DNA from 3 places in the Streptomyces sp. NRRL S-920 genome. Region 3 is predicted to be linked to each of the others. Evidence: riboswitches for the same ligand, from Rfam matches in the RefSeq annotation. Region 3 holds a riboswitch; each other region holds the start of a gene.
The links. Region 3 has a riboswitch for thiamine pyrophosphate ahead of thiO (glycine oxidase ThiO). Riboswitches for the same ligand answer to the same signal wherever they lie in the genome.
Positions count from the first base shown of each region.

Region 1: linked by a shared signal. The riboswitch ahead of thiC (phosphomethylpyrimidine synthase ThiC) and the one ahead of thiO (glycine oxidase ThiO) in region 3 are both predicted to bind thiamine pyrophosphate.
Region 2: linked by a shared signal. The riboswitch ahead of IG54_RS0117835 (thiamine ABC transporter substrate-binding protein) and the one ahead of thiO (glycine oxidase ThiO) in region 3 are both predicted to bind thiamine pyrophosphate.

Region 1 covers NZ_JODF01000010.1:63,086-72,556, forward strand. The annotation lists gene IG54_RS0109925 (cupin domain-containing protein) at 1-28, shown strand, start outside; gene IG54_RS0109930 (DUF5326 family protein) at 183-404, shown strand; gene IG54_RS0109935 (IclR family transcriptional regulator) at 876-1,601, shown strand; gene IG54_RS0109940 (SsgA family sporulation/cell division regulator) at 1,708-2,145, shown strand; gene IG54_RS0109945 (YibE/F family protein) at 2,322-3,722, opposite strand; TPP riboswitch at 3,794-3,949, shown strand; gene thiC (phosphomethylpyrimidine synthase ThiC) at 3,942-5,732, shown strand; gene IG54_RS0109955 (hypothetical protein) at 5,793-6,686, opposite strand; gene IG54_RS0109960 (metallophosphoesterase) at 6,867-7,949, opposite strand; gene IG54_RS0109965 (LacI family DNA-binding transcriptional regulator) at 8,163-9,284, opposite strand.
Region 2 covers NZ_JODF01000021.1:127,957-137,427, forward strand. The annotation lists gene IG54_RS0117820 (maleylpyruvate isomerase family mycothiol-dependent enzyme) at 1-194, opposite strand, end outside; gene IG54_RS0117825 (ABC transporter ATP-binding protein) at 205-1,287, opposite strand; gene IG54_RS0117830 (ABC transporter permease) at 1,302-2,993, opposite strand; gene IG54_RS0117835 (thiamine ABC transporter substrate-binding protein) at 2,969-4,051, opposite strand; TPP riboswitch at 4,128-4,244, opposite strand; gene rlmN (23S rRNA (adenine(2503)-C(2))-methyltransferase RlmN) at 4,301-5,407, opposite strand; gene IG54_RS0117845 (phosphatidate cytidylyltransferase) at 5,544-6,590, opposite strand; gene frr (ribosome recycling factor) at 6,623-7,180, opposite strand; gene pyrH (UMP kinase) at 7,338-8,099, opposite strand; gene tsf (translation elongation factor Ts) at 8,299-9,135, opposite strand; gene rpsB (30S ribosomal protein S2) at 9,236-9,471, opposite strand, start outside.
Region 3 covers NZ_JODF01000019.1:19,331-28,801, reverse strand. The annotation lists gene IG54_RS0116415 (DUF4126 domain-containing protein) at 1-295, shown strand, start outside; gene IG54_RS0116410 (phytoene desaturase family protein) at 356-1,855, shown strand; gene IG54_RS0116405 (hypothetical protein) at 1,872-2,717, opposite strand; gene metF (methylenetetrahydrofolate reductase [NAD(P)H]) at 2,770-3,687, opposite strand; gene thiE (thiamine phosphate synthase) at 3,812-4,474, opposite strand; gene IG54_RS0116390 (Rv2175c family DNA-binding protein) at 4,569-4,934, opposite strand; gene IG54_RS0116385 (FAD-dependent oxidoreductase) at 4,990-6,240, opposite strand; TPP riboswitch at 6,294-6,406, shown strand; gene thiO (glycine oxidase ThiO) at 6,404-7,639, shown strand; gene thiS (sulfur carrier protein ThiS) at 7,636-7,860, shown strand; gene IG54_RS0116370 (thiazole synthase) at 7,868-8,662, shown strand; gene pknB (Stk1 family PASTA domain-containing Ser/Thr kinase) at 8,782-9,471, shown strand, end outside.

The DNA.
Region 1 (9,471 bases), on a different contig from region 3:
GGTCGTCTTCTCCCCGCCGGAGGCCTGACCCGGCTGACCCCTAGGGGGCGGATCAGGGGAGGACAAGGGCTGCGAGGCCCCCACCGCGCCCTTTGGCGACCTAGCATCGAATGCAACAAGCCGGGAGCCTGCGGACATTCAGGAACCCGTCGACGCGATGTGTGCGGAGAGAGGTAAGGACGATGGCAGCGAAGGAGATCTTTGCGGGAATGCCGTGGTGGGTGAAGTGGGTGGCTGTGCCCGTCATCGCCTTGGTCGTGTTCGGCAGCGTGATAGCGGCCGTTGTCGGGTTCGTGATCGCCCTGCTTTTCAAGGCGCTGCTATTCGTTGCCTTGGTCGGTGGACTCATCTATGTCGTACGGAAGTTCATATCCGGATCGTCCTCGTCGCGCACCGATTGGTGATCGTCCGCACTGTTTGGTGATCGACCGTCCCGATCGGTGATCGACCGTACCGAGCGGTGGTCGACCGTAACGACGAGTGGTTACTGCCGAGAGGTGACTTTTCGAACCGATTCCCTCGGCCGGGGGAAGTTTCCTGGCAAACGGCCGTAGAGCGGTGGCCAAGGGTTAGAGTCCGAAAACCGACGCGGGGCCGTTCCCCGCGGACGGGCGCACTGCCCACCCGTGTTGCTCCGGGCACGGGCGGCCCCCCACGCGCTTCGGGAGTGAACCTTGGCCGCGGTCGACACCTCCACCTCACCGGTCGGCGCCACTTCACCAGTTACCGCCAGTGCCGCTGATCCGACGAGTGGCGCTGGCCCACCGGGCGATCCAGGTCCGACAGGCGGCGCAGGCCAAACGAACGACGCAGGCCCGGCGGGCGACGCCACCGCACCGGGCGCCGCCCCCGTCACCCCCACCCTCATCGGCTCCGTGCAGCGTGCGATGCGGCTGCTGGAAGCCGCCGCCACACATCAGTACGGGGCGCCCGCCAAGCAGTTGGCCCGCGAGGCGGGTTTGGCGCTCCCTACCGCCTACCACCTGTTGCGCACGCTGACCCACGAGGGTTATCTGCGCCGAGAGAAAGGAGTATTCGTGCTCGGCGAGGCGGCCGAGCGGCTCAGCAGCAGCGGGGCACAGCAGAAGCGTCGCGGCACGGTCGGCGACGTCCTGGCGCACTGCCGCGACGCCATCGGAGTGCCGGTGTACTTCGCTGTCTACCGCGCGGGCGAGATCGAGATCGTGGCGGTCTCCGACACTCCGGGCAACCCCGCCGTGGAGGAGTGGGCGGACTTTCGCGAGACGGGCCACGCCCACGCCATCGGTCAGTGCCTGCTGTCCCAACTCGACGGCGAGGCACGGCGGGACCACCTCGACCGCTATCCGGTTCAGTCGATCACGCGTTACTCGGTCCGCGACGACCGAACGTTCCTGCGCCGCCTCGACGCGATGGAGCGGATGCGGCCCGTCGTGGAGCGCCAGGAGTACGCACTCGGGACGGTCTGTGCCGCGGTTCCGATCCTGGCGGGCGACACCGCGGCGACCCTGGCCATTTCCGTGCCCGTCGGTCAGGCCGACCGGTTGCTGCCCGCGGCGGAGAGGTTGCAACGTGAGATCGGAAAGCTACTAGGGACACTCGCCTTCTCTATCAGCATCTGAAAACTCACTCCTTGTGATCTGGTGTGCACGTTAAGCAAGATGCCATAAGTGTCAGGGAGTGGGTTCCTGGCCCCTTGATGACTAAGTGACGGGGTAGGGCGGCGCGATGGACGAGTCGGTTCAGGCAGAGGTCATGATGAGCTTCCTTGTTTCCGAGGAGCTGTCGTTTCGTATCCCGGTGGAGTTGCGCTATGAGACCGATGATCCTTATGCCGTGCAGCTGACGTTCCATCTGCCTGGCGACGCGCCGGTGACCTGGACCTTCGGGAGGGAGTTGCTGATCGACGGGGTGGGCAGGCCGTGTGGGGTCGGGGACGTGCGCATCGAGCCCACCGATCCCGATCTGCTCGACGAGGCCCTGATCAAGCTTCAGGTCGGCGCTGACCAGGCGCTGTTCCGCGTGGGCATTCCGCCGCTGCTCGCCTTCCTGGACCGTACGGACAAGTTGGTGCCGCTCGGACAGGAGCGCGCGCTCGCCGACTTCGATGCGCATCTGGACGAGACGCTCGACCGGATCCTGGCGGAGGAACAGAACGCGGGATGAGACCCGGGCTCAATGTGCCTATGCCAATGGCAGATTGGTGCATTTGAGGGCATCGCCAGGGCACCGCCACGGCCACCGGGGTGCCGTCTGCGCCTTCGGGACCGTTCCGGGGTCAGACCGTCAGACCGTCAAGCTGCCAGACCGCCAGACCGCCAGACCGCCAGACCGTCAGACCGTCAGGCCTTGCGGCGTCGGCCCTTTCCGCCGCGGGAGGAGCGGCGCGGCGGGGTGCCGGTGGCCGGGGCCGGGGCGCCGGGGCCGGTGGAGCGGTCGGCGGAGACGACCAGGGCGGCCAGCGCGGTCGTCACCGGCACGGAGGCGACCAGGCCGATCGAGCCGATCAGGGTCCGCACGATCTCCTCGGCGACCAACTCGCTGTTGGCGACCGTGCCCACGCTGGACTGCGCGATGGAGAAGAGGAGGAGCAGGGGCAGGGCGGCGCCCGCGTAGGCGAGGACGAGGGTGTTGACGACCGAGGCGATGTGGTCGCGGCCGATGCGGATGCCCGCGCGGTACAGGCCGCGCCAGCCCATGTTCGGGTTGGCCTGGTGCAGTTCCCACACGGCCGAGGTCTGGGTGACCGTCACGTCGTCGAGGACGCCGAGCGAGCCGATGATGACGCCCGCGAGCAGCAGGCCGCTCATGTCGATGGACGGGTACAGGCCGTGGATGAGGCCGGTGTTGTCGTCGGTGTTGCCGGTCAGCGCGGCCCAGCCGATGAAGAGCGAGCCGAGCAGGCCGATCAGCAGGAGGGAGATCAGAGTGCCGAGCACCGCGACCGACGTACGGGCCGTGAGGCCGTGGCAGAGATAGAGCGCGGCCAGCATGATGGCGCTCGCGCCGATCACTGCCACGACCAGCGGGTTCGAGCCTTGGAGGATGGCCGGCAGGATGAAGAAGGTCAGGACCAGGAAGCTGATGGCGAGGGCGACCAGGGCCATCACGCCGCGCAGCCGTCCCACCACGACGACGGCGAGCGCGAAGATGCCGGCGAGCAGCGCCATCGGGAGCTTGCGGTTCACGTCGGTGACCGAATACTGCAACCCCTCGGGCGCCTTGGGCTCGTAGGCGACCACCACCTCTTGGCCCTTGTGGAGTTGCCGGGGCGAGTCCGGCTGGATGATCTCGGTGAACGTGCGGCCCTTGTCCTTGCCGCTGCTCACCTCGATCAGCGCCTTCTTGCAGGTGCCCGTCGCCGAGGACTGGGCGGACCGGCCCTCGGGGGTGGAGGTGTCGCCGTTCGGCTGGGGCTGCGAGGGACTGAGGTCCTTGCAGGGCAGCTCCTGCACCTTCGTGACCTTCGCCGACTGCGTCTGCCGGTCGAAGCCGACGCCGGTCCGCTCGTGCGAGGGGGCGCCACCGGGCCAGAGCACCACCAGGCCCACGACGACCGCGGCGGCGAAGGGGATCAGCACCGCGGCGATGACCTTGCGCAGATGCTGGGAGACGGGAGCGGCCGGACCGTGGCTGTGGGCGTGCCCGTGGCCGTGCCCGTGGTCATGCCCGGGGCCGTCCGGGGGCGGGCCGGAGTGGGGCGGTTGCGCGGGCGGAGGCGGCGGCGGCGCTGTGGTGGTCACTGGCCGATCATCGCAAGAACGGAGGGGGCCCTCTGTTCAGCGCGCCCGAGATGACGCTAGCGTGGAGCCACCTTTGCAATCGCGGGAGCTCGGAGCACCGGGCTGAGAGGGCGCTGACCTCCGTACGAAACGGCACAATTCGTGCACGAGCCGTACGGGATCCGCTGCGTCGACCGCCGAACCTGTTACCGGGTAATGCCGGCGTAGGGAGTAGGTCTCATGACCACATCGGACGCACGCACGCCTGCCTCCAGCCAGGGCGAGTCCCTGAACGAGGCCGGGAAGTCCATCGGCTGGCACAAGGCGTACGTCGAGGGCTCGCGCCCCGACCTGCGCGTGCCGGTCCGCCAGGTGCACCTCACCAATGGCAAGGCCGTCACCCTGTACGACACGTCGGGTCCGTACACCGACCCGAACGCCGAGACCGACGTCCGCCGCGGACTGCCGCCGCTGCGGGAGAACTGGATCATCGCCCGCGGCGACACCGAGGAGTACGTGGGCCGCCCGCCGCGCCCCGAGGACGACGGCATCAAGCACACCTCGCCCCGTGGCGGCCTCAAGAACCTCGACGCGGTCTTCCCCGGCCGCCCCCGCCAGCCGCGCCGCGGCCGCCCGGGGCAGGCGGTGACGCAGCTCGCGTACGCCCGGCGCGGCGAGATCACGCCCGAGATGGAGTTCATCGGGATCCGCGAGAACATCGACCCCGAGATCGTGCGGGCGGAGGTCGCCGCGGGCCGGGCCGTGATTCCCGCGAACGTCAACCACCCGGAGATCGAGCCAATGATCATCGGCAAGAAGTTCCTGGTGAAGGTGAACGCCAACATCGGCAACTCCGCGGTCACCTCCTCCATCGAGGAGGAGGTGGACAAGATGACCTGGGCGACGAAGTGGGGCGCCGACACGGTCATGGACCTCTCCACCGGCCGCAACATCCACACCACCCGCGAGTGGGTCCTGCGCAACTCCCCCGTCCCCATCGGCACCGTGCCGCTCTACCAGGCCCTGGAGAAGGTCGACGGCCAGGCCGAGGCGCTGACCTGGGAGATCTACAAGGACACGGTCATCGAGCAGGCCGAGCAGGGCGTGGACTACATGACGGTGCACGCGGGTGTGCGCCTGCCGTACGTCCCGCTGACCGCCAACCGCAAGACCGGCATCGTCTCGCGCGGCGGTTCGATCATGGCCGCCTGGTGTCTGGCGCACCACAAGGAGAGCTTCCTCTACGAGCACTTCGAGGAGCTGTGCGAAATCCTCGCGGCGTACGACGTGACGTACTCGCTCGGCGACGGTCTGCGGCCCGGTTCGATCGCGGACGCCAATGACGAGGCGCAGTTCGCGGAGTTGCGCACGCTCGGGGAACTCAACACGATCGCCAAGCGTCACAACGTACAGACGATGATCGAGGGCCCCGGTCACGTCCCGATGCACAAGATCAAGGAGAACATCGACCTTCAGCAGGAGATCTGCGAGGAGGCGCCGTTCTACACCCTCGGCCCGCTGACCACGGACATCGCGCCCGCCTATGACCACATCACCTCCGGCATCGGCGCCGCGATGATCGGCTGGTGGGGCACGGCCATGCTCTGCTACGTCACGCCCAAGGAGCACCTGGGCCTGCCCAACCGCGACGACGTGAAGACCGGCGTCATCACGTACAAGATCGCGGCGCACGCGGCGGACCTCGCCAAGGGCCACCCGGGCGCGCAGGACTGGGACGACGCGCTCTCGGACGCGCGCTTCGAATTCCGCTGGGAGGACCAGTTCAACCTCGCCCTGGACCCGGTCACCGCACGGGAGTTCCACGACGAGACGCTGCCCGCCGAGCCCGCGAAGACGGCACACTTCTGCTCGATGTGCGGGCCGAAGTTCTGTTCGATGAAGATCTCCCAGGACATCCGCCGTCGGCACGGCGGTGACCTGGAGGAGAAGGAGATCGAGGCGGGCATGGAGCAGAAGTCCAAGGAGTTCGCCGCGGCGGGCAACCGCGTCTATCTGCCCATCGCCGACTGAGCCGGCGGCTGTGGACGGGGTGTCCGCAGAGCACCGTGGCAGCTCTGCGGACACCCCGGCCTACTCCGGCTTGTGATCGGGCCCGCCGAAGTCCGGGCTGGAGAAGTCCGGGCTGGAGAAGCTCGGCCGTGATCCGGCGGCCGGGCCGCCGTCGGGGCTGCTGAACCCCGGCCGGTCGTAGCCCAGCTGCGGCATGCGGCCGCCCCCTCCGGGGGCTTCGGAAACGTGCGCGCGAGCGGTGCGTACCGCCCCGGGATCCGCCAGGGCCTCCCGGAGGAACGGCACGACCCCCTGCTCCAGGAGGGCCTGTCCCCAGGCCTCCCTGGCTCGGGACACCTCCTCGTACCGCTCGCCGTGGAGCCGTCCCGCCTGGAGCGAGGTGGAGCCGTTGCGCAGGGCCGTCAGGAGCAGGCCGACCGCGCCGACCAGGATGCCCGCGGCGGTGAGCGCGCCGAACAGCCAGCCCGCGGTGAGCAGGGTGTCCGCGAAGGCGGGCTCGGGGTTGAGCATCTTCAGGATGTAGCCGACGAGCAGGAAGATCGCGGCGGCCGTGCCCGCGAGGACGGGCGCGAGGACCGCGACGACGGCAGCCGCCCCGGCTCCCGCCACCGCTGCCGGTTCGGCGACCTCGCCCATCGCCGTGGCGAGGCCGATGCCGCCGGGGCCCGACTCCGCGGCGCTCTCTCCGCTCCCTTCGCGAATCGAGGTGGAGGACGGTCGAGGTTCGCGCAACTCCTCGCGAACCTTCACGTAGTGCGCGTACTCGGCCGCGGCGGCGGCCGTGATCAGTGCTGTCGCGTTCAGGGCCATGGTGCGCAGTTGTTCGGTGTTGAGCCGCTGGCCCACTGCGGCGAGTTCAGGACGGTCAGGTGCGGTGCGCAGCGCCTCGTCGAGGATCCGCTCGTATTCGGGGCGGTCCTCATTGAGCAGGTGTGGAGCGCTGTTCATGTGCATCCCCCGATGCTCCGTAGGGCTAAGGCTCGCATGGCTACGAGCCGTCGGGCAGAAACGGAGGGGAGCCTGCTACGGATAAGCCGATGGTAGAGCCGTGACAGCACGCGGTGACAGGGGGTTTCCAGAATTGGCCCCCCTGGCCAGCGTGATCCTGTAGAGGGGCGCCTGCCCAGCGAACGCTCAGATACCCAGGGGGAGTTGGCAGACCAGTAGCTTTCCGGCCATGGTCACTCCGCCGTCCATCGCGATGGCCAGGCCGTCGGCGTACACGTGCGGCCCCTCGATGACCGGGCCGCCCCCGTCCGACTCGTCCTCGGAGCCGACGTCACCCAGGAGGTAGGGGATGGGGCTGTGGCCGTGGACGATGCGTGTGCCGCCGTACATGTCCAGGAGTTCACGTACGGCCGAGGGGCCGGACTCGTCGCGGAAGGCGAAGCGCTTGGTGAACTTGCGGAAGAGGTCCCAGCATTCGTTGGCGTCGTTGCGGGTGAGGGTCTCGCGGATGGTGTCGTTCACTGCCTCGATCGAGTCGCCGTAATCCAGATAGGCGGTCGTGTCGGAGTGCACGAGGAGATGGCCGTCGGCCTCCTCCATCGCGTCCAGGCGGGCCATCCACTGGAGGTGGTGGTCCTCCAGGCGCTCCATGTCGGTCTTCTGGCCGCCGTTGAGCAGCCAGGCGGCCTGGAAGGTGGCGGTGCCCGCCCCGGAGTTGACGGGGGTGTCGCCGAAGCGCTTGGCGCCGAGCAGGAGCAGCTCGTGGTTGCCCATCAGCGCCTTGCAGTAGCCACCGGCGGCCGCGGCCTCGGCGGACAGCCGCATCACGAGGTCGATCACGCCGATGCCGTCGGGCCCGCGGTCGGTGAAGTCGCCGAGGAACCACAGGCGTGCGTTGCCCGCGGACCAGTTGCCGTCGGCGTCGATGAGGCCCTGCTCCTGGAGGGCCGCGAGCAGCTCGTCCAGATAGCCGTGGACGTCGCCGACGACGAACAGGGGGCCGTGCTCGTCGCCCGGCCGCGGCTGCGGGGGCTCCGGCATGACCTGCACCTGGACGGTGTCCCCGCGGTTGATGACCGGCAGGTCGCGCTGGGTCGGCGTGTAGCCGTCGCCCCGCACCTCACCCGGCGCCGGGACCGGGGGCGCGGGGCTCACCTCGGCGGGGCCGGCTGTCTCATGGACGTACGCCGGTACGCGGAAGTCGCGCAGCGTCGCCGTCCGCACATCGGGTCCCTGACCGGCCCCCTGAGTCATCGACCCCTCCACCACCATTGCGCCGCATCTGCACCGAGAACGGACTGCCTGGTCGCAGCGCCCGCGGTGTCGTCCGCCCATCATAGGAATGCGGCTCCCGCTGTGTGGTGCACCAGGGGTGGTGAATCGGCCCCCGGCACGTGTTCACCGAGGATTTATCCCGAATTGGGCAGAGGTTTCCCTGTTGGTAGCGGGGTGGGAGCAGGCCTCTGCCCGTCATCGTGCGGGTCAGCCGGAGCCCGAGGAGCGCGGCGGGCTGACCGTCGTGCGCGGCGGACGTCGCTCGGACGAGGTGCGCACGATCAGTTCGGTCGGTATCACCTGCTCGACGGGCCGCCCCGAGTCGAGGCCCTCGATGGCGTCGATGAGGAGCTGCACGACGGCCGTGCCGATGCGGCGCGGTTTGAGGGAGAGTGTGGTGATGGGCGGTTCCGTGGTGGCGTACACCATCGACTCGCTACAGCAGACGAGCAGCAGGTCGTCGGGGACGCGCAGGCCGTACCGCCGGGCGGCGGCGAGCAGGTCGGTGCCGTTGGGGTCGAAGAGGCCGTAGACGGCGTCGGGCCGGTCGGGCCTGGCGAGCAGCCGGTCGGCGGCGACGGCGCCCGCGCATGGATCGTGGGCGGGGTAGGACTCGTAGACCGGGTCCTGGCCCACGCGCTCGCACCAGCGCAGATACGCGGTCGTCGACAGATGGGTGTAGGTGTCCGTGGTGGTGCCGGTGAGCAGGCCGATCCGGCGGGCGCCCGCGGCCGCGAGGTGGTCGAGGATCTCCAGGACCGCGGCCTCGTGGTCGTTGTCGACCCAGGCGGTGACGGGCAGCGAGCCCGCCGGGCGGCCGTCGGAGACCACCGGAAGACCCTGTCTGACCAGCTCGGTGACGACGGGGTCGTGGTCGGAGGGGTCGACGACGACGGTGCCGTCGAGCGCGACGTTGGACCACACGTCGACCGGGCTGCGGCGCGAGGTGGCGGGGAGGATGACCAGGGCGTAACCCCGGGCGAGGGCGGCGGAGGTGGCGGCTCTGGCCATCTCCGCGAAATAGGCGAACTCGGTGAAGGTGAAAGGTTCATCCCCGTACGTCGTCACGGTCAGGCCGATGAGGCCGGACTTGCCGGTACGGAGGGTTCGGGCCGCCGCGGACGGGCGGTAACCCAGTCTCTCGGCGACTTCTCGGACATGGCGTCGGGTGGCATCGGGCAGCCGTCCCTTGCCGTTGAGGGCGTCGGAGACCGTCGTGATGGAGACACCGGCGGCGGCGGCGACGTCTCTGATGCCCGCTCTGCTCTGCCGGTTGCCCCGGCGGGCGGTCTCCGCTCGGCTCACCTGGTGCTTCCCTGCTGCTGTCATGGCGAGCCGATAGTAGGGCTCATTGGGGTGGGTAGCGCGGGCGCATATTCACTCGTTGACAGGCACGTTTCTGCATGGCGTCGACTCCTCAATGACCATGGAAAGCAAGGTAGTTGACGAGGTGGACGGTGGGTGCCGCTGATCGTCGCGTGCGGGCCTGTCGAATGCGGTAGGTCTCGAAGAGGTC
Region 2 (9,471 bases), on a different contig from region 3:
CGCTCGGCGCGCGTGGCGACCAGCCGCTCGCTCCAGCGCACCGCGCCGCCCATGTGCCGGGCGAGCTGCGACAGCGTCCAGTCGGGGCAGGTCGGCACGGTGACGGAGAGGTCCGCTCCGCGCAGTGTGGCTCTCAAGAGGTCGATCTGCGTGGTGACTTCGGCGCAGTAGCGGTCGTGGCTCAAGGTCGTCATGAGCCGAACGCTAGATCGACTTGGGCTCCTGCCGCACCCGCGTTTCCGGCGCGGCCCCGCCCGCCTCCCCGAGGACGACCACATCCCCCGCGTCGAAGGCGATCCCCACCGTCTCCCCGACCTCGGGCGCCCGGCGCAGCGCGCACGCCGCCTCCAGCCGCGGTCCGTCCTCGGGCTGGAGGTGCACGGCGACATGGGTGCCGCGGAACGTGCGCGCCGTCACCGTGCACGGCAGCCCCTCTTGGGCGGTGACGAGCCGCACCCCGGCGGGCCGCACCAGGACCTCGCACCGCCCCGCGGGAGTACCCGTCGGCACGGGGATCTTGCCCCACACCGTGTCGGCCGCCTCACCGGTGACCGTCGCCCCGACGATGTTGTCGAAGCCGAGGAACCGCGCGACGAACTCGTCCACAGGGCGCTGCCACACCTCAAGCGGCGTGCCGGACTGGGCGATCCGCCCGTCCCGCATCACGACGACCCGGTCGGCGAGCGCGAAGGCCTCGCCCTGGTCGTGCGTGACGGCGAGCACGGTCGTACCCAGCTCGTCGAAGAGTTCCCGCAGTTCGACGACGAGCCGCTCCCGCAGCGAGCGGTCGAGCTGGCCGAGCGGCTCGTCCAGCATCAGCAGCCGGGGCCGGGGCGCGAGGGCCCGGGCGAGCGCCACCCGCTGCTGCTCACCCCCGGAGAGGGAGGCGACCGCGCGCCGCTGCGCCTTCGGCAGCCCGACGAGTTCGAGCAACTCGGCGACCCGGTCGGCCTGTTCGCTCCGCGAGGCGCCATGCATGCGCAGCCCGAAGGCGACATTGCCCGCCACATCGCGCTGCGGGAAGAGCTGGTGGTCCTGGAACATCAGGCCGACGCCCCGCTTGTGCGCGGGCACCCCGCGCTGGTCGCGCCCACCGAGTTCGATCCGCCCCGCGTCGAGCGACTGGAGCCCGGCGACCGCGCGCAGCAGCGTCGACTTGCCGCTGCCGCTCGGCCCGAGCACACAGACGATCTCATGCTCGGCGACCTCCAGGTCCACGGAGTCGAGCACGGCCCGCGCCCCGAAACGGACGGTCGCCTCACGCAGGCGCAGCAAGGCGGCCGGAATTGGCTGCGGGCCCATCAGAACTCTCCCGAGGTGCGGTCGGTACGGATGCGTTCCAAAAGCAGCAGCGACACCGCGCACACCACCATGAGGATCGTCGAGAGGGCCATCGCCTGCCCGTAGTTGAGGTCCCCGGCGCGTCCGAGCAGCCGCGCCACGGCGACCGGCAGGGTCGGGTTGTCGGGCCGCGCGATGAAGACGGTCGCCCCGAACTCGCCGAGCGAGACGGCGAAGGCGAACCCGGCGGCGATCAGCAGCGCCCGCCGCACCATCGGCAGGTCGACCTCCCGCCACGCCCGCAGCGGCGAGGCGCCGAGCACCGCCGCCGCCTCGCGCAGCCGCCCGTCGACAGCGCGCAGGACGGGCAGCATGGTGCGTACGACGAAGGGCACGCCGACCAGCGCCTGGGCGAGCGGCACCAGGATCCAGGAGGCCCGCAGATCGAGCGGCGGCTCGTCCAGCGTGATGAGGAACCCGAAGCCGACGGTCACCGCCGACACCCCGAGCGGCAGCATAAGCAGCGCGTCGAACCCGCGTACGAGATGACCGGCTCTCCGGGTCAGGGCGGCGGCCGCGAGCCCGCCGATGACGACCGCGATGGCCGTCGCCACGATCGCGTAGTGCAGGGAATTCCAGACCGCCTCGATCGGCGGTACGAGGAAGGCGCCGCCCTCCGCCGAGGTCAGCTCTCTGAAGTACAGGAGGCCGAAGCCGTCCGGACCGTCGAAGGAACGCTGGATCAGCACCCCGAGCGGCAGCAGGATCAGCAGCACGACCGTGGCCATGACCAGTCCGAGCAGCGACCACTGCCCCGCCCCGTGCGGGCGGCGTGCCACGGCCGAGGCGTCGACCAGCTTCAGCGCGCTCTCGCGCCGCCGCACCGTCCACGCGTGGACCGCCAGGATCAGGCCGACCGCCGCGAACTGCACGACCGTCAGCACGGCGGCCGTCGGCAGGTCGAGGAGCTGAGCGGTCTGCCGGTAGATCTCCACTTCGAGCGTCGAGTACGCGGGCCCGCCCAGGATCTGCACGACACCGAAGGAGGTGAAGGTGAAGAGGAAGACCATGAGCGCGGCGGCCGCCACGGCCGGCCCGAGCGCGGGCAGCGTCACGGTCCGCCACGCCGTCCAGCGCGAGGCGCCGAGCATCCGCGCGGCCTCCTCCTGCCGCGGGTCGAGCTGCGACCAGAGCCCGCCGACCGTGCGGACGACCACCGCGTAGTTGAAGAACACGTGCGCGAGCAGGATCGCCCACACGGTGGTGTCCAGGCGCACGCCCCACAGCTCGTCGACGAGCCCTCCCCGCCCGATCAGCGCGAGGAAGGCCGTGCCGACGACGACCGTCGGCAGCACGAACGGCACGGTCACGACGGCCCTCAGCACCTGCTTGCCGGGGAAGTCGAAGCGCGCGAAGACATACGCGCCGGGGAGCGCGATCAGCAGCGTGAGCGCGGTCGAGGCGAGCGCCTGCCAGGTCGTGAACCACAGGACATGGCGGATGTCGGACTGCCCGAGCACCTCCGCGACCCGCCCGAACCGCCAGACCCCGCCGATGTGCAGGCCGCGCGCGACGATCGCCGAGACCGGGTAGGCGAAGAAGACCGCGAAGAACGCGACGGGCAGGGCCATCAGACCGAGCCGCGCCGCGCTTCCGCGACCGAAGCCCGCGCGGGAGCGGGACTTCGTCACTTCCGTACGAGCGAGGTCCACGACTTGATCCACGGCTCGCGGTTGTCGGCGATCTTCTTCGGGGCCATGGTCTGGGGCGCGGCGACCCTCACCCCGTGCTTCGTGAACAGCTCGGGCAGCTCGACGCCCTCGCGCACCGGGTTCACGAACATGTTCAGCGGCATGTCCTGCTGGAACTTCGCGCTCGCGAGGAAGTCGAGGAGCGCCTTGCCGCCCTCGGGGTTCCTGGCGTTGCTCAGCAGACCCGCGTACTCGACCTGGCGGAAGCACGTGCCGGTCGCGACGCCGGTCGGCGCCTGCTTCGGCTGCGGCTTGCCGTAGAGCACCTCGACCGGCGGGGAGGAGGCGTAGGAGACGACGAGCGGCCGGTCGCCCTTGGCCTTCTTGCCGCCCGCGGAGCCGGAGAACTCCTCGTTGTAGGCCTGCTCCCAGCCGTCGACGACCTTCACGCCGTTGGCGTCGAGCTTCTTCCAGTAGCTCTCCCAGCCCTTGTCGCCGTACTTCGCGGCGGTGCCGAGCAGGAAGCCGAGTCCGGGCGACGAGGTCGCGGCGTTCTCGGTGACCAGCAGGTTCTTGTACTGCGGCTTGAGGAGGTCGTCGAAGGACTTCGGCGGCGCCAGCTTCTTGTCGGCGAAGTACTTCTTGTCGTAGTTCACGCAGATGTCGCCGCTGTCCACGGGCGTCACCCGGTGCTTGCCCCCGTCGACGCGGAACTCGGGCTTGATCCTGTCCGAGCCCTTGGCCTCGTACGACTGGAAGAGCCCGTGGTCGAGCGCGCGGGAGAGCAGCGTGTTGTCGACGCCGAAGAAGACGTCGCCCTGCGGGTTGTACTTCGAGAGGACCGCCTTGTTCACGGCGGCGCCCGCGTCACCGTCCTTGAGGACGGTGACCTTGTACCCCGAGCGCTTCTCGAAGTCCTTCAGTACGTCCTTGGAGACGTTGAAGGAGTCGTGGCTGATCAGCGTGACGCTCTTGGAGCCGTCCTTCGTGGAATCGCTGTCGGAGCCGCCGCACGCCGAGACGGCGACGAGCCCGATGCCCACCGCGACGGCGGTGAACGTGACCTTCTTGGTGCTCACTGGAATGTCCTCCTGGGAGACCAGGAAGAGACGCGGCCCTGCCCGCCGGCGAAAGCCCGCGAGCAGGGCGCAACAGCTTGAGTCGTGCCCGAACTTCCTACCCAGAATGACCTGGGCGAGGTTCAGAGGGTCTGCGGCCCACCTGTCCAAGGTGCCGCACTCTCAGCGCTGTGGCGCTCCCCTGTCGGAATATGCAGATGTGTGTACGAGCAGTACGCGATCGCATGTACGAGGCGCACGACCGCCAGACTACCTCTCGGCGGCCGCGAGCTGACCGCACGCCCCGTCGATCTCCTGGCCCCGGGTGTCCCGGATGGTCACCGGCACCCCGTGGGCGGCGATGGCCTCCACGAACGCCTTCTCGTCCTCGGGCCGCGAGGCCGTCCACTTCGATCCCGGCGTCGGGTTCAGCGGAATGAGGTTCACGTGCACCGGCTTGCCCTTGAGCAGCCGGCCGAGGCGGTCACCGCGCCACGCGTGGTCGTTGATGTCGCGGATCAGCGCGTACTCGATGGAGAGGCGGCGCCCGGACTTGGCCGCGTACTCCCAGCCGGCGTCAAGCACCTCCCGCACCTTCCACTTGGTGTTGACCGGCACGAGGGTGTCGCGCAGGTCGTCGTCCGGGGCGTGCAGCGAGATCGCGAGGCGGCACTTGAAGCCCTCGTCGGAGAACCGGTGGATGGCGGGCACGAGCCCGACCGTCGACACCGTGATCCCGCGCTGCGAGAGCCCGAGGCCGTCCGGCTCCGGGTCGGTGAGACGGCGGATGGCGCCGGTCACGCGGTTGTAGTTGGCCAGCGGCTCGCCCATGCCCATGAAGACGATGTTGGACAGACGCGCGGGCCCGCCGGGGATCTCGCCGTCCCTGAGCGCCCGCATGCCGTCGACGATCTGGTGCACGATCTCGGCCGTCGACAGGTTCCGGTCGAGGCCGGCCTGGCCCGTGGCGCAGAACGGGCAGTTCATGCCGCAGCCCGCCTGGGAGCTGATGCACATGGTGACCCGGTCGGGGTAGCGCATGAGCACCGACTCGACGAGCGTGCCGTCGAAGAGCCGCCACAGCGTCTTGCGCGTGGTGTCGTCGTCGCAGCTGATGTGCCGCACCACGGACATCAGGTCGGGCAGCAGCGCTTCCCGGAGCTTGTCGCGCGCACCGGCGGGGATGTCGGTCCACTCCGCCGGGTCGTGGGCGTAGCGCGCGAAGTAGTGCTGCGAGAGCTGCTTGGCGCGGAACGGCTTCTCGCCGGTGGCGGCGACGGCTTCCTTGCGCTCGGCGGGCGTGAGGTCGGCGAGATGCCGCGGGGGCTTCTTGGCTCCGCGGGGCGCGACGAAGGTGAGTTCTCCGGGTACAGGCATGGTCCTTCCAGTGTCGCAGACATACGCCAAGGGGCCCGCCGCCCTGTGGACAACGAGCCCCTTACGCACATACGCGCAGGTCAGAAGGTTAAGCAAGGACCATACGGACGGCCGTGCGGTCGGGCCGTGCGGTCGGTCAGGCGGACCCGACGAAGACCACGAGCAGAAGCCAGACCACCGGCGCCGTCGGCAGCAGGGAGTCGAGCCGGTCCATGATGCCGCCGTGGCCCGGCAGCAGCGTACCCATGTCCTTGATGCCGAGGTCCCGCTTGATCATCGACTCGCCGAGGTCACCGAGCGTGGCGCTCGCCGCGACCGCGAGACCGATCAGCAGGCCCTGCCACCACGTGCCGCCGTCGATCAGGAACTCCATGCACAGCGCGCCCGCGGCCATCGCGAACGTGACCGCGCCGAGCAGGCCCTCGCGGGTCTTGCCGGGGCTGATGCGCGGCGCCAGCTTGTGCTTGCCGAAGCGCCAGCCGATCGCGTACGCCCCGGTGTCGCTGACCACGGTCAGCAGCAGGAACGTGAGCACCCGCCACGGTCCGTCGTCCGCGGTGAGCATCAGCGCCACGAACGTCGCGAGGAAGGGGACGTAGAAGGCCGCGAAGACGCCTGCCGTGACGTCCTTCAGGTAGCCCTCGGGAGGCTCGGTCATACGCCAGACCAGGACCGCGAGCGCGGTGAGCGCCATCGCCACCCACGCGCCCTCGGCCCCCCGGACGTACCCGGCGACGACCATCGCCGTGCCGCCCACCGCGAGCGGCACCAGCGGGGCCTTGATGTCCTTGCGCTCGTCGAGCCGGGAGGTCAGCTCCCAGAGGCCGACCACGACGGCGACCGCTATGACGCCGATGAAGGCGGCCTTGACGATGAAGAGCGACGCGATGATGACCGCGCCGAGTCCCACACCGACTCCTATGGCCGCGCCGAGATCACGACCCGCGCTCTTCTTCTGCGGAGGGCGCGGCGCTGCCGGGGCGGGCTGTGGTGCGCTGGGCATGGGCTCCTGCGGGGGCGCGGGGGTGTCGGGCACGATGGGCATCGGCTGCGTCTCGGGCGGAAGCAGCGCGTCCTGCGCATCGTACGCGGGACCTGCCGGGGGCGCCCCCTGACCAGATCCCTGGTCGGGAGGCCCCCAGTACCCGGCTCTGGGCGGCGCCCCCCAGGAAGAGTCGTTCACGGATCGGATTCCTGATTCCTAGGACTCGAGCCTCAGACTTCGAGCAGCTCGGCTTCCTTGTGCTTGAGCAGCTCGTCCACCTGGGTGACGTACTTCGCCGTGGTGTCGTCCAGCTCCTTCTCGGCGCGGCGGCCCTCGTCCTCACCGATGTCGCCGTCCTTGACGGCCTTGTCGATGGCTTCCTTGGCCTTGCGGCGGATGGAGCGGATCGAGATCTTGGAGTCCTCGGCCTTGGTCTTGGCGACCTTGATGTACTCCTTGCGGCGGTCCTGCGTCAGCTCGGGGAACGTCACCCGGATGATGTTCCCGTCGTTGCTCGGGTTGACGCCGAGGTCGGAGTCGCGGATCGCCTGTTCGATGTTGCGCAGCGCGCTCTTGTCGAACGGGGTCACCACGGCCATCCGCGGCTCGGGCACCGAGAACGAGGCCAGCTGGTTGATCGGCGTCAGTGCACCGTAGTAGTCCGCCACGATCTTGTTGAACATCGCCGGGTGCGCACGGCCGGTGCGGATCGCGGCGAAGTCCTCCTTGGCGACCACGACGGCCTTCTCCATCTTCTCCTCGGCCTCGAGGAGGGTCTCTTCGATCACCACTTGCTCCTGCGTGTCTTGAGTAGGCCCGGCTAGCACAGGGCGGCCGGCTGCGTCGCGTGTCTTTCCTGCACGGTGTCCGACCGGCAGGGCTTTGTCCATCCCTCTCAAGTGACGTCTCGCGTCCGTCTCTTGAGAGCGGCCCAGGTCCTCGGGGTCAGGCCCGGCTTCCCTGGTCGCCCACGAGAGTGCCGATCTTCTCACCCTTGACGGCCCGGGCGATATTGCCTTCGGAGAGCAGCTCGAAGACGAGGATGGGCAGCTTGTTGTCCCGGCACAGCGTGATGGCGGTCATGTCGGCGACCTTGAGGTCGCGCGTGATGACCTCGCCGTAGCCGAGGGCGTCGAACTTCACCGCGTCGGGGTTGGTCTTCGGGTCGGAGTCATAGACGCCGTCCACGCCGTTCTTGCCCATGAGCAGCGCCTCGGCGTCGATCTCCAGGGCGCGCTGCGCGGCGGTGGTGTCGGTGGAGAAGTACGGCATGCCCATACCGGCGCCGAAGATGACCACGCGGCCCTTCTCCAGGTGGCGCACGGCGCGCAGCGGGATGTACGGCTCCGCGACCTGCCCCATGGTGATGGCGGTCTGGACGCGGCAGTCGATGCCCTCCTTCTCCAGGAAGTCCTGGAGGGCCAGGCAGTTCATGACCGTGCCGAGCATGCCCATGTAGTCCGAGCGGGCCCGGTCCATGCCGCGCTGCTGGAGTTCGGCACCGCGGAAGAAGTTGCCGCCGCCGATGACGACGGCGATCTGGGCGCCGTCGCGGACCACGGCCGCGATCTCGCGCGCGATGGCGTGCACCACGTCGGGGTCGACCCCGAGGCCGCCCCCGCCGGCGAACGCCTCGCCGGAGAGCTTCAGCAGGAAGCGTCCGGCAACTTTGCCGTCGTCACTCTTCGAGTCGGCCTTGGTGGTCATGGTGTTCTCGCTTCTCTTACTTGACACACATACGAAGAAGGCCACTGCCGGTGGGGTGTTGTTCGCATCCCATGCTCGGCAGTGGCCTCCTCGTCAGATCCTGCGGTCGTACGTCGCGCGGGGGCTCCCTGTCGGGGGCTCCCCACGCGGGCGACCGCTGTCGACCCTAGCGGGGTCTACCGTCGATCGCGGTACGGACTCAGATGCCGACCTTGATGCGCGAGAAGCGCTTCAGGGTGACACCGGCCTCGGCGAGAACCTTCTCGACCGACTTCTTGTTGTCCAGCGCGTACGGCTGGCCGAGGAGGGTGGCCTCCTTGAAGAAGCCGTTGACGCGACCCTCGACGATCTTCGGGAGGGCGGCCTCGGGCTTGCCCTCGGCGCGGGTGGTCTCCTCGGCGACGCGACGCTCGGTCTCGACGACCTCGGCCGGGACGTCCTCGCGGGAGAGGTACTTCGGCGCGAAGGCGGCGATGTGCTGCGCGATGCCCTTGGCGACCTCGGCGTCGGCCTTGTCCAGCTCGACCAGGACACCGATCTGCGGGGGCAGGTCGGGCATGGTGCGGTGCATGTACGCGGAGACGTAGGCGCCGGAGAACTGCGCGAAGCGGTCCAGGACGATCTTCTCGCCGAGGTTGGCGTTGGCCTCGTCGACGTACGCCTGGACGGTCTTGCCGGCCTCGATCTCGGAGGCGAGCAGCGCCTCGATGTCGGCCGGGGAGGTCTTGGCGATGTGGGCGGCGAGGTTGTTCGCCACGGCCTGGAACTTCTCACCCTTGGCGACGAAGTCCGTCTCGCACTTCAGCTCGACGATGACACCGGAGGTGTTGTCGTCGGCGATGAGGGAGACCACGGCGCCGTTCTCGGCGGAGCGGCCCTCGCGCTTGGCGACGCCCTTCTGGCCCTTGATGCGGAGCGCCTCGACGGCCTTGTCGACGCTGCCCTCGGCCTCGTCGAGCGCCTTCTTGCAGTCCATCATGCCGGCGCCCGTGAGCTCACGGAGCTTCTTGACGTCAGCGGCGGTGTAGTTCGCCATGATCGAAATTCTCTCTCGAAGTCTGAAAGATCTACGGAGGTCTACGGGTGAACGGCGGGGGCCGATCGGGCCCCCGCCGTCAACTACCGAACCTGTGAGGTCAGGCCTGCTCGGCGTCCGCGGCGGCGGCGGGCGCCTCGGCCTGCTCGGCGTCGGCGGCCTTCTCCGTCTCGGCGGACTTCTGGACCTCTGCCTCGGCCTCGGCGTCGGCGGCCTTCGGCTCCTCGGCCTTCGGCTCGTCGGCCTTCTTGTCGCCCTCGAGCAGGTCGCGCTCCCACTCGGCGAGCGGCTCGCCGGCGGCCTTCTCGCCCGGCTTCGAGTCACCGGTGGCGACGC
Region 3 (9,471 bases):
GACCGCGCTGGCGAGCCACGCGGTGAAGGCCGGGACGCGGATGGCGATCAACACCTCGCCCGAACCGTTCAGCAACGTCGTGATGAGCACGGCCGAGGACCTCGGCGTCGGCGGGCTCATCTCCTTCGCGATGTTCTATCCGGAGGCGGCCGCGATCATCGCGGCGGTGCTCCTGCTGCTCGGTCTGTTCGTGCTGTTCTTCCTCGTCTCGCGCATCCGGCGGTTCCTGCGGCGCAGGGCGCAGCGGCGCGAGGAGAGGCGGCTCGCGGCCCGGACCGGGCCGCCGCCGCCCTGAGAGCCGGTGTGCCCCGGGGTCGCGGCGTGACTGTCAGTGGTGGCCGATAAAGTCCCTGGCATGGCACGGATTGTGGTGATCGGCGCCGGGATGGGCGCCATGACGGCCGCCGCCCGGCTGGCCGTCGCGGGCCACCGGGTGGTGGTGTACGAACGCGGGCGGACGTACGGCGGTTCGCTCGGCGTGGTCGAGCGGGACGGCTTCGTCTTCGACACCGGCCCGGGACTGCTCCAGCTCCCCGCGGTCTACCGGGACGTGTTCGTCAAGACCGGCAAGGAGCCCCTGGAGCAGTGCGTCCAGCTCTCCCAGGTGGAGCCCGCCGTGCGCCATGTCTTCGCCGACGGCACCACGACCGACCTGCCGAACGCCTCGCGCGCGGGCGTCGGCGAAGCCCTGGACGCGGCCCTCGGCGACGGCGCGGGCGCTCGCTGGGCGGCGTTCATGAACCGCGCGCGGGAGACGTGGGACCGCACCCGCCGCCCGCTCCTGGAAGAGCCCCTGTATCCGAACTGGCAGGTGCTCGGCGCCCGCGAGCCGTACCCCGCGGTGCCCCACAAGCGCCTGCTGCGCCGCGAGCGCCGGGCCGCCACGCTCAGTGAGATCGGCGAGCTGGAGCTGGGCGGCGACGCCCGGCTGCTCGCGCTCCTGGAGCAGTTCGCCCTCGCGCAGGGCCTCGACCCGCGGACGACCCCGGCGAGCGCATCCGTCCTGCCGTACATGGAGCAGACCTTCGGCACCTGGTCGGTGCGGGGCGGTCTGCGCGCGCTGGCCACGGCGGTGTACGAGCGGTGCCTGGCCCGCCGGGTCGAGTTCGTGTTCGACGCGGCGGTGGTCCGGATCGTCGAGAAGGACGGTCGGGCGGCGGGCGTGGAGCTAGCGGACGGCCGGGCGGCCGACGCGGACTTCGTGGTCGCCGGGGTGGCCCCCACGGCCCTGGACGCGATGCTGTCCGGTGTGAACATACGGGCGGAGGGTGACGCCCCCGCGCGCTCCGGGCTCCCCAGCCGCCTGGCGGTCCTCCTGGCCCTGTCGGGCGCCCGCCCCGAGGGCACCGCGCACCGGACCGTGCTGCACTCGGCCGACCGCCTCGACGAGCTGGACCGCCTCTTCGGAGAGCGGCCCGGACTCCCCGCCTCCCCCACCGTCACGGTCCTGCGCCCCGACGACCCGGACAGCACGCCCGACGGGGCGCACGAGGCCGTGACGCTCACGGTGACGGTGCCCGCGCACCTGGAGGTGGGTCCGGCCGACGTGGAGCGGGTCATGTCCCGCGCGGAGTCGGTGATCCCCGGGCTGCGCGAGCGCCTCCTGTGGCACGAGGTGCGCACGCCCGCGGACATCGCGGAGGCCACGGGCGCCGACGGCGGCTCGGTCCCCGCCCCGGCGCTCGCCGCGGCCGGCGGAAAGCTCCTGCACCCGGCCAACAGCACCCGCCTGCCGGGCCTGTTCGCGGTCGGCGGCTGGTCGCACCCCGGCGGCGGGCTGCCCCACGCGGGGATGTCGGGCGCGCTGGTCGCGGGGCTGATCGTCGAGGGTCCGGAGTTCCGCGGCTCGCAGTGACGGCCTCCGGAGAGGGTCAGTAGCGGTACTGCTGCCCGTTGTGACCCGAGTGCCCCTGGCCGTCGGCGGGCCCGTCCTGGTACGGGTAGGGCTGCTCCTGCGGGAGTTCACCGCCGTAGGGCTCGTCGGTGGTGCGCTGGTGCGGCACCCAGACACCGCCGGGCGGGGTGTCGTTGTACGCCTCGCCGAGCCCGCCGTAGGTGTCGCCGCCGTACGGGGCGTACTGCTGCTGGTCGCCGTAGGCGTCGTAGCCCTGCCCGGCGCCGTAGGTCTGCGTGCCGACGTACGGGTCGGAGTACGCGGCGTACTGCTGGTGCCCGGTCTCGTCGTAGCCGTAGCTCTGCTGGTCGTAGCCGGTGTAGGCCGCGGTGTCGTAGCCCTGGCCGTCGCCCTGGTGGGCGTCGCCCGCGGACGGCGGGGCGTACGCCGTGTCGGTGTACACGCCGTACTGCCCGGTGTCGTCGGGCAGCGGCTCCGGTTCGTAGATCCCGGGGTCGTGCGAGGGCGGCGGCGGGGCCTGCTCGTACTCCAGACCGGAGACCTCGAGCGTCGGTTCCTTCGCCGCCGCGGCCGGGGACGGCTTCTTGCGGCGCTTGCTGAGCCCCGGCTTCCCGCCGAGCGCCCAGCCGGTGGAGAAGCCCCGGCGGAACGACAGCGTCACATACGTCTGGCCCGTGGCGAAGGCGATGGCGCCGGCCCCGATGACCCACACGGACGGCATCAGCACGCCGACGACGACCCCGAGGAAGCCCACGAAGGCCAGCAGGCGCCAGCGCAGCCTGGCCTTGTACTGCAACAGCACCTCGCCGAGCAGCCACAGCGCGACGAATCCGAACGCGATGTAGAGGACCGTCCAGCCCACGTACGCCCCTCTCCCCTACGGCCGCCGCCCGTGGATACGGGGGTACGGCCGGTCAAGCCTGTCGGTGCAGGCCCAGATTCTCGTAGATTTCCAGCGTCGCCGTGGAGTTGTTGAGCGTGATGAAGTGCAATCCCGGCACGCCTTCGGCCAGCAATCGCGCGCAGAACTCCGTCGCGAACTCGATGCCAATGGAGCGTACAGCGGCTGGATCGTCTTTGACCGCGAGGATCCTGTCTTTGAGCGCGGCCGGGACCACGGCGTTGCTGAGCTGGGGCAGCCGGTCGAGCTGGCGGACGTTGGTGACCGGCATCATCTCGGGGATGATCGGCGTCTCGCAGCCCGCCGCCGCGACGCGGTCGCGCAGCCGCAGGTACTCGGCCGGGTCGAAGAACATCTGCGTGATCGCGTAGTCCGCGCCGGCCCGGCACTTGTCGATGAAGTGCCGGGTGTCCGACTCCCAGTCGGGCGAGCGCGGGTGCATCGCGGGGAAGGCGGCCACGCCCACGCAGAAGTCGCCGGACTCCTTGATCAGCTCGACCAGCTCGGCGGCGTAGGTGAGGCCCTCGGGGTGCGCGACCCAGTCGCCGAGCGGGTCGCCCGGCGGGTCGCCGCGGACCGCGAGCATGTTCCGGATCCCGGCGTCCGCGTACTGCCCGATGATGTTGCGCAGCTCGGCCACGGAGTGATCGACCGCGGTCAGGTGCGCGACGGGCGTCAGGGTGGTGTCGACGACGATCTGCTGGGTCTCCTTGACCGTGCCGGTGCGCGTCGAACCGCCCGCTCCGTAGGTCACCGAGACGAAGTCCGGGGCGACGGCCTCGACCCGGCGCAGCGCGTTCCACAGATTCCGCTCGCCCTTCGGGGTCTTCGGCGCGGAGAACTCGAACGAGTACGTCGTCTTGCCGGTCGCGAGCATGTCGCGCACGGTGCGTGCGCGGTCAGTCCTGGTGGAAGCTGTGCCTAGGGCCATACGGGCAGGTTAGCCAGGCCACGGCGGTCGCCCAACCGGACCTTGGGCTTTCGCCGCATTTGCCGGTTTCTTGTCCACGGATCGGACACGGCGGGGACGGCGCTCGGGCGGGTCCGGACACGGCTCAGTCGGCCGTGCGCAGCCGCTTGGCGAAGTCCGCGGCGGCGGCTCCCGGGTCGTCGGCCTCGGTGATCGCCCGCACGACGACCACGCGCCGCGCGCCCGCTTCGAGCACCTGGTCGAGGTTGCCCGCGTCGATGCCGCCGATGGCGAACCAGGGGCGGTCCGTGCCGAGCCCGGCCGTGTAACGCACCAGGTCCAGGCCCGGGGCGTGGCGGCCCGGCTTGGTGGGCGTGGGCCAGCAGGGACCCGTGCAGAAGTAGTCCACGCCCTCCTGGGCGGCGGCCGCGGCGGCCTCGGATTCAGCGTGCGTGGAGCGGCCGATGAGCACGTCGTCGCTGCTGCCGCCGAGGATGGCGCGGGCCGCGGGGACCGGCAGGTCGCCCTGGCCGAGGTGCAGCACGTCGGCGCCGATGGCGTGCGCGATGTCCGCGCGGTCGTTCACCGCGAAGAGCTTGCCGTGGCGCCGGGCGGCGTCGGCGAAGACCTGGAGGTGTTCCAGCTCCTCGCCGGCCTCCATGCCCTTGTCGCGCAGCTGCACGATGTCGACGCCGCCCGCGAGGACGGCGTCGAGGAATTCGGGGAGGTCTCCCTGGCGCTTGCGGGCGTCCACGCACAGGTAGAGGCGGGCGTCGGCGAGCTGGGCGCGCGGCTGGTCGGCGGCCATGGAAGAGGTCCCCCCGGTGTCGATGGGCGTGCGGGCCGCGTCTCACGCGGCCCGCACCCCGAACGGTGTTTTCAGTCAGACGACGAACGCCTGCTCAGACGGCGAGCGCCTGGGCGCGGCGCTTCACCTCCGTGCCGCGATTCTCGCTCAGTGCCTGCGCGGGGGTGCCGGGCAGGGTCGGGTCGGGGGTGAAGAGCCACTCGATCATCTCTTCGTCGGAGAAGCCGTCGTCCCTCAGGAGCGTCAAGGTGCCGACGAGGCCCTTGACGACCTTGTCGCCGTCGATGAAGGCGGCGGGCACCTGGAGCGTCCGGTTCTCACCACGGCGTACGGCGATCAGCTGGCCCTCCTTGACCAGCTGGCGCACGCGCGTGACCTCGACATCGAGCATTTCGGCGATGTCGGGGAGGTGGAGCCAGGCGGGGACGAGAGCGTCTGTCTTTGCGTCAATCTCGGTCACCGTCCCAGGGTATCTCCGGCCGGGGGTCCGGGCGCCTGCGCCGGTCAGGGGCGCTCTACAGTGCCGCCCTCTTGAGCGGGACCGAGGGGTCCGCTGCCAGGGCCGGGTCCAGGGGGGTGGCCGATTCGATCAGTTTGCGGCCCTGGGCCAGGTCCCTCGGGCGGCCCACCGCGAGGACCGCCACCAGGGCGCCCTCCCGCAGCCAGCACGCCGACCACGCCACGCCGGTGGGATCGCCCCGCCACACCAGTTCGTCGTCCGGCGCGTGATGGCCCGCGTACTGCACGAAGCGGCCGAACTGCTCCGACCAGAAGTACGGCACGGGGTCGTACACCGCGGGGGTGTCGCCGATGATGTTCGCCGCCACCGTGCGCGGGCCCTGGAGGGCGTTGTCCCAGTGGTGGACGAGCAGGCGCTCGCCGTACCTCCCCGAGGGGAAGGAGGCGCAGTCGCCGACCGCGTAGACGTCGGGCGCCGAGGCGCGCAGGTGGTCGTCGGCCACTACTTCGCGGTGGGCTCCGAGTTCGATGCCGGAGCCGGTCAGCCAGGCCGTCGCGGGCCGGGCGCCGATACCGACGACGACGGCGCCGGCGGGCAGGCGGGTCCCGTCGGCCAGGACCACCGCGCCCGGTTCGACGTGCTCCACGCGCGCGTGGGTGCGCAAGTCGGCTCCGGAGTCCGCGTACCAGCTCGCCATGGGGGCGGCGACGGCTTCGGGGAGCGCCCCGGCCAGCGGCCGAGGCGCGGCCTCGACCACGGTGACGGCACAGCCCGCCTCGCGCGCGGCGGTGGCGAACTCGGCGCCGATCCAGCCCGCCCCCACGACCACGATGTCGTGCTGCTCGGCGAGGACCGGCCGCAGCCGCGCGGCATCGTCCAGGGTGCGCAGGAGATGGACGCCGGGGACGCCTTCGGTACCCGGCAGCCGGATCGGTTCGGCGCCGGTCGCGAGGACCAGGACGTCGTAGGCGACGGGGCCGTCGGCCGTGTCCAGTTCGTGGTCGGCGGGGCGCACCCCGGTGACCTCGCGACCCAGGGTCAGGCCGATGCCGAGCGCCTCGAAGTCGATGTCGAACGCGGAGCCCTCCGCCTTGCCGAGCAGCACCGCCTTGGACAGCGGTGGTCTGTCGTACGGCTGGTGGGGTTCCGCGCCGATCAGGGTGACCGTGCCTGCGAAACCCTGCTCGCGCAGGGCCACGGCGGTCTGCACCCCGGCCATCCCGGCGCCGACGATGACGACATGCCGCTCCCCCTGCCGCTCCGCCCGCCCGCCCTGCCGCCCGCTCTGCCTCTGCTGCTCGCTCACCCGATCACTGTAGGGCTACTGCCGCCCGGGGCGACGGGCTAGGGTGGCCGGTGCAGAGCACTCGCGGGAGCCCGGACGCACCGGGCTGAGAGGGAGGCTGGACGGCCTCCGACCGTACGAACCTGATCCGGGTCATGCCGGCGAAGGGAGGGGCTGGACGCCCATGCAGCCATGTACACCACCGGTGGAAGCGAAGACTCCGCAAGACGTCCTCGTCGTAGGGGGCGGGATCATCGGCCTGGTCACGGCCTGGCGGACCGCGCAGCGCGGGCTCTCGGTCGCCGTCGTGGACCCCGAGCCCGGCGGCGGCGCCGCGCAGGTCGCGGCGGGCATGCTGGCCGCCGTCACGGAGCTGCACCACGGCGAGCAGACACTGCTCGGGCTCAACCTCGCGTCCGCGCGGCGCTATCCGGACTTCGCGGCCGAACTGGCCGAGGCGAGCGGCCGTGAGGTCGGTGATGCCGGTGACGCGGGCGGCCTCGGCTATCGCGCGTGCGGCACGCTCGCCGTCGCGCTCGACTCCGACGACCGCGCCCACCTGCGCGAACTGCACGCCCTCCAGCGCCGCTCCGGTCTTGAGTCGGAGTGGCTGAGCGGCCGCGAGTGCCGTCGTCTGGAGCCGATGCTGGCGCCGGGTGTGCGCGGCGGACTCCGGGTCGACGGCGACCACCAGATCGACCCGCGCAGGCTCGCGGCGGCGCTCCTGGTGGCCTGCGAGCGGGCGGGCGTGGTCTTCCACCGCGCGTGGGCCGAGCGGCTGTCGGTGGTACGGGACCGGGCCCGGGGCGTGGTCCTCGCGGACGGCACGGAGCTGCACGCGGCTCAGGTGGTGCTGGCGGCCGGCAGCCTCAGCGGGCGCCTCGCGGGCGTCCCCGACGACGTCCTGCCGCCCGTACGGCCGGTGAAGGGGCAGGTGCTGCGGCTGCGGGTGCCGAAGCCGTACGCGCCGTTCCTGAGCCGTACCGTGCGCGCGGTCGTGCGCGGCAGCCACGTCTACCTCGTGCCCCGCGAGAACGGCGAACTCGTCGTCGGGGCCACCAGCGAGGAGCTGGGCTGGGACACCACGGTCACCGCGGGCGGCGTCTACGAACTCCTGCGCGACGCCCACGAACTCGTACCCGGCATCACGGAACTGCCGCTGACCGAGACCCGCGCGGGTCTGCGCCCCGGCTCGCCGGACAACGCGCCGTTGCTCGGCCCGACGCGGCTGCCCGGCCTCCAGCTGGCCACCGGGCACTACCGCAACGGCGTCCTGCTGGCGCCCCTGACGGGCGACGTCATGGCGCACTGCCTGACCACCGGCGAACTGCCCGCCGAGGCACTTCCGTTCACGCCCGCGCGCTTCACCGCCCCGCCGCCCCCCATCCCCGCGCAGTCCTTCACGGAGCAACCCGCATGAGTACGCCTTTCCCCGCTTCGCTCTCCGTCTCCATCAATGGAGAAGTACGAGAGGTGGCCCCGGGCACCACGCTCGACGCCCTCGTCGCCACCCTCACCGCGGCGCCCTCCGGGGTGGCCGCCGCCCTCAACGAAACCGTCGTCCCGCGCGCGCAGTGGTCCGGTACGGAACTGGCCGCGGGTGACCGCGTCGAAGTACTCACCGCCGTCCAAGGAGGCTGATCAGGCCATGGCAGACGACCCCTTCGTCCTCGGCGGGCTCACGCTCTCCTCGCGCCTGATCATGGGCACGGGCGGGGCGCCCAGCCTCGACGTCCTGGAGCGTTCCCTGGTCGCGTCCGGCACGGAGCTGACCACGGTCGCGATGCGCCGCCTCGACCCGGGCGTGCGGGGCTCGGTGCTCTCCGTACTGGACCGGCTCGGCATCCGCGTCCTGCCGAACACGGCGGGCTGTTTCACCGCGGGCGAGGCCGTCCTCACCGCCCGTCTCGCGCGCGAGGCGCTCGGTACGGACCTGGTGAAGCTGGAGGTGATCGCGGACGAGCGCACGCTGCTGCCCGATCCGATCGAGCTGCTGGACGCCGCCGAGACCCTGGTCGACGACGGATTCACGGTCCTTCCGTACACGAACGACGACCCGGTGCTCGCGCGGAAGCTGGAGGACGTGGGCTGCGCGGCGGTCATGCCGCTCGGCTCCCCCATCGGCTCCGGACTCGGCATCCGCAATCCGCACAACTTCCAGCTGATCGTGGAGCACGCGCGCGTGCCGGTGATCCTGGACGCGGGCGCGGGCACGGCGTCCGACGCCGCGCTCGCGATGGAGCTGGGGTGCGCGGGCGTGATGCTCGCCTCGGCCGTGACGCGGGCGCAGGAGCCGGTCCTGATGGCGGAGGCCATGCGGCACGGCGTCGAGGCGGGGCGCCTGGCGTACCGGGCCGGGCGGATCCCGCGGCGGCACTTCGCACAGGCGTCCTCCCCCGCGGAGGGCCTGGCACGGCTGGACCCGGAGCGGCCCGCCTTCTGAGGGGCCGTGCGCAAGGCCGCGCGCGGGCGGGGGCCGGCCTGTTACAGCTCGGCTTCAGTCCAGCCCTGAATTCACCCGGGCGGGATGGGCTGTCGGTGCCGGCTCGTAGACTCCCCTGCGTGGACACGACCCTTCAGGACCCCCTCGTCGGGCAGCTGCTCGACAGCCGATACCGGATCGAGGGGCGCATCGCGGTCGGCGGGATGGCCACGGTCTACCGGGCCGTGGACACCCGCCTCGACCGCGTGCTCGCGCTCAAGGTGATGCACCCCACGCTGGCGGCGGACGCCTCCTTCGTGGACCGCTTCATCCGCGAGGCCAAATCGGTCGCCCGCCTCTCCCATCCGAACGTGGTCGGCGTCTTCGACCAGGGCACCGACGGGTCGTACGTCTATCTGGCGATGGAGTACGTGGCGGGCTGCACCCTGCGCGACGTCCTGCGTGAGCGCGGCGCGCTCCAGCCGCGGGCCGCGCTCGACATCCTGGAGCCGGTCCTCGCCGCGCTCGGTGCCGCGCACCGCGCCGGGTTCGTGCACCGCGACATGAAGCCGGAGAACGTCCTCATAGGGGACGACGGCCGGGTCAAGGTCGCCGACTTCGGGCTCGTCCGCGCGGTGGACACCGTCACGAACACGACCGGCACCGTCCTCGGGACCGTCTCCTATCTCGCTCCCGAGCAGATCGAGCACGGCACGGCGGACACCCGCGTGGACGTGTACGCGTGCGGGGTCGTGCTCTACGAAATGCTGACCGGCGCCAAGCCGCACTCCGGTGACTCCCCCGCCCAGGTGCTCTACCAACACCTCAAC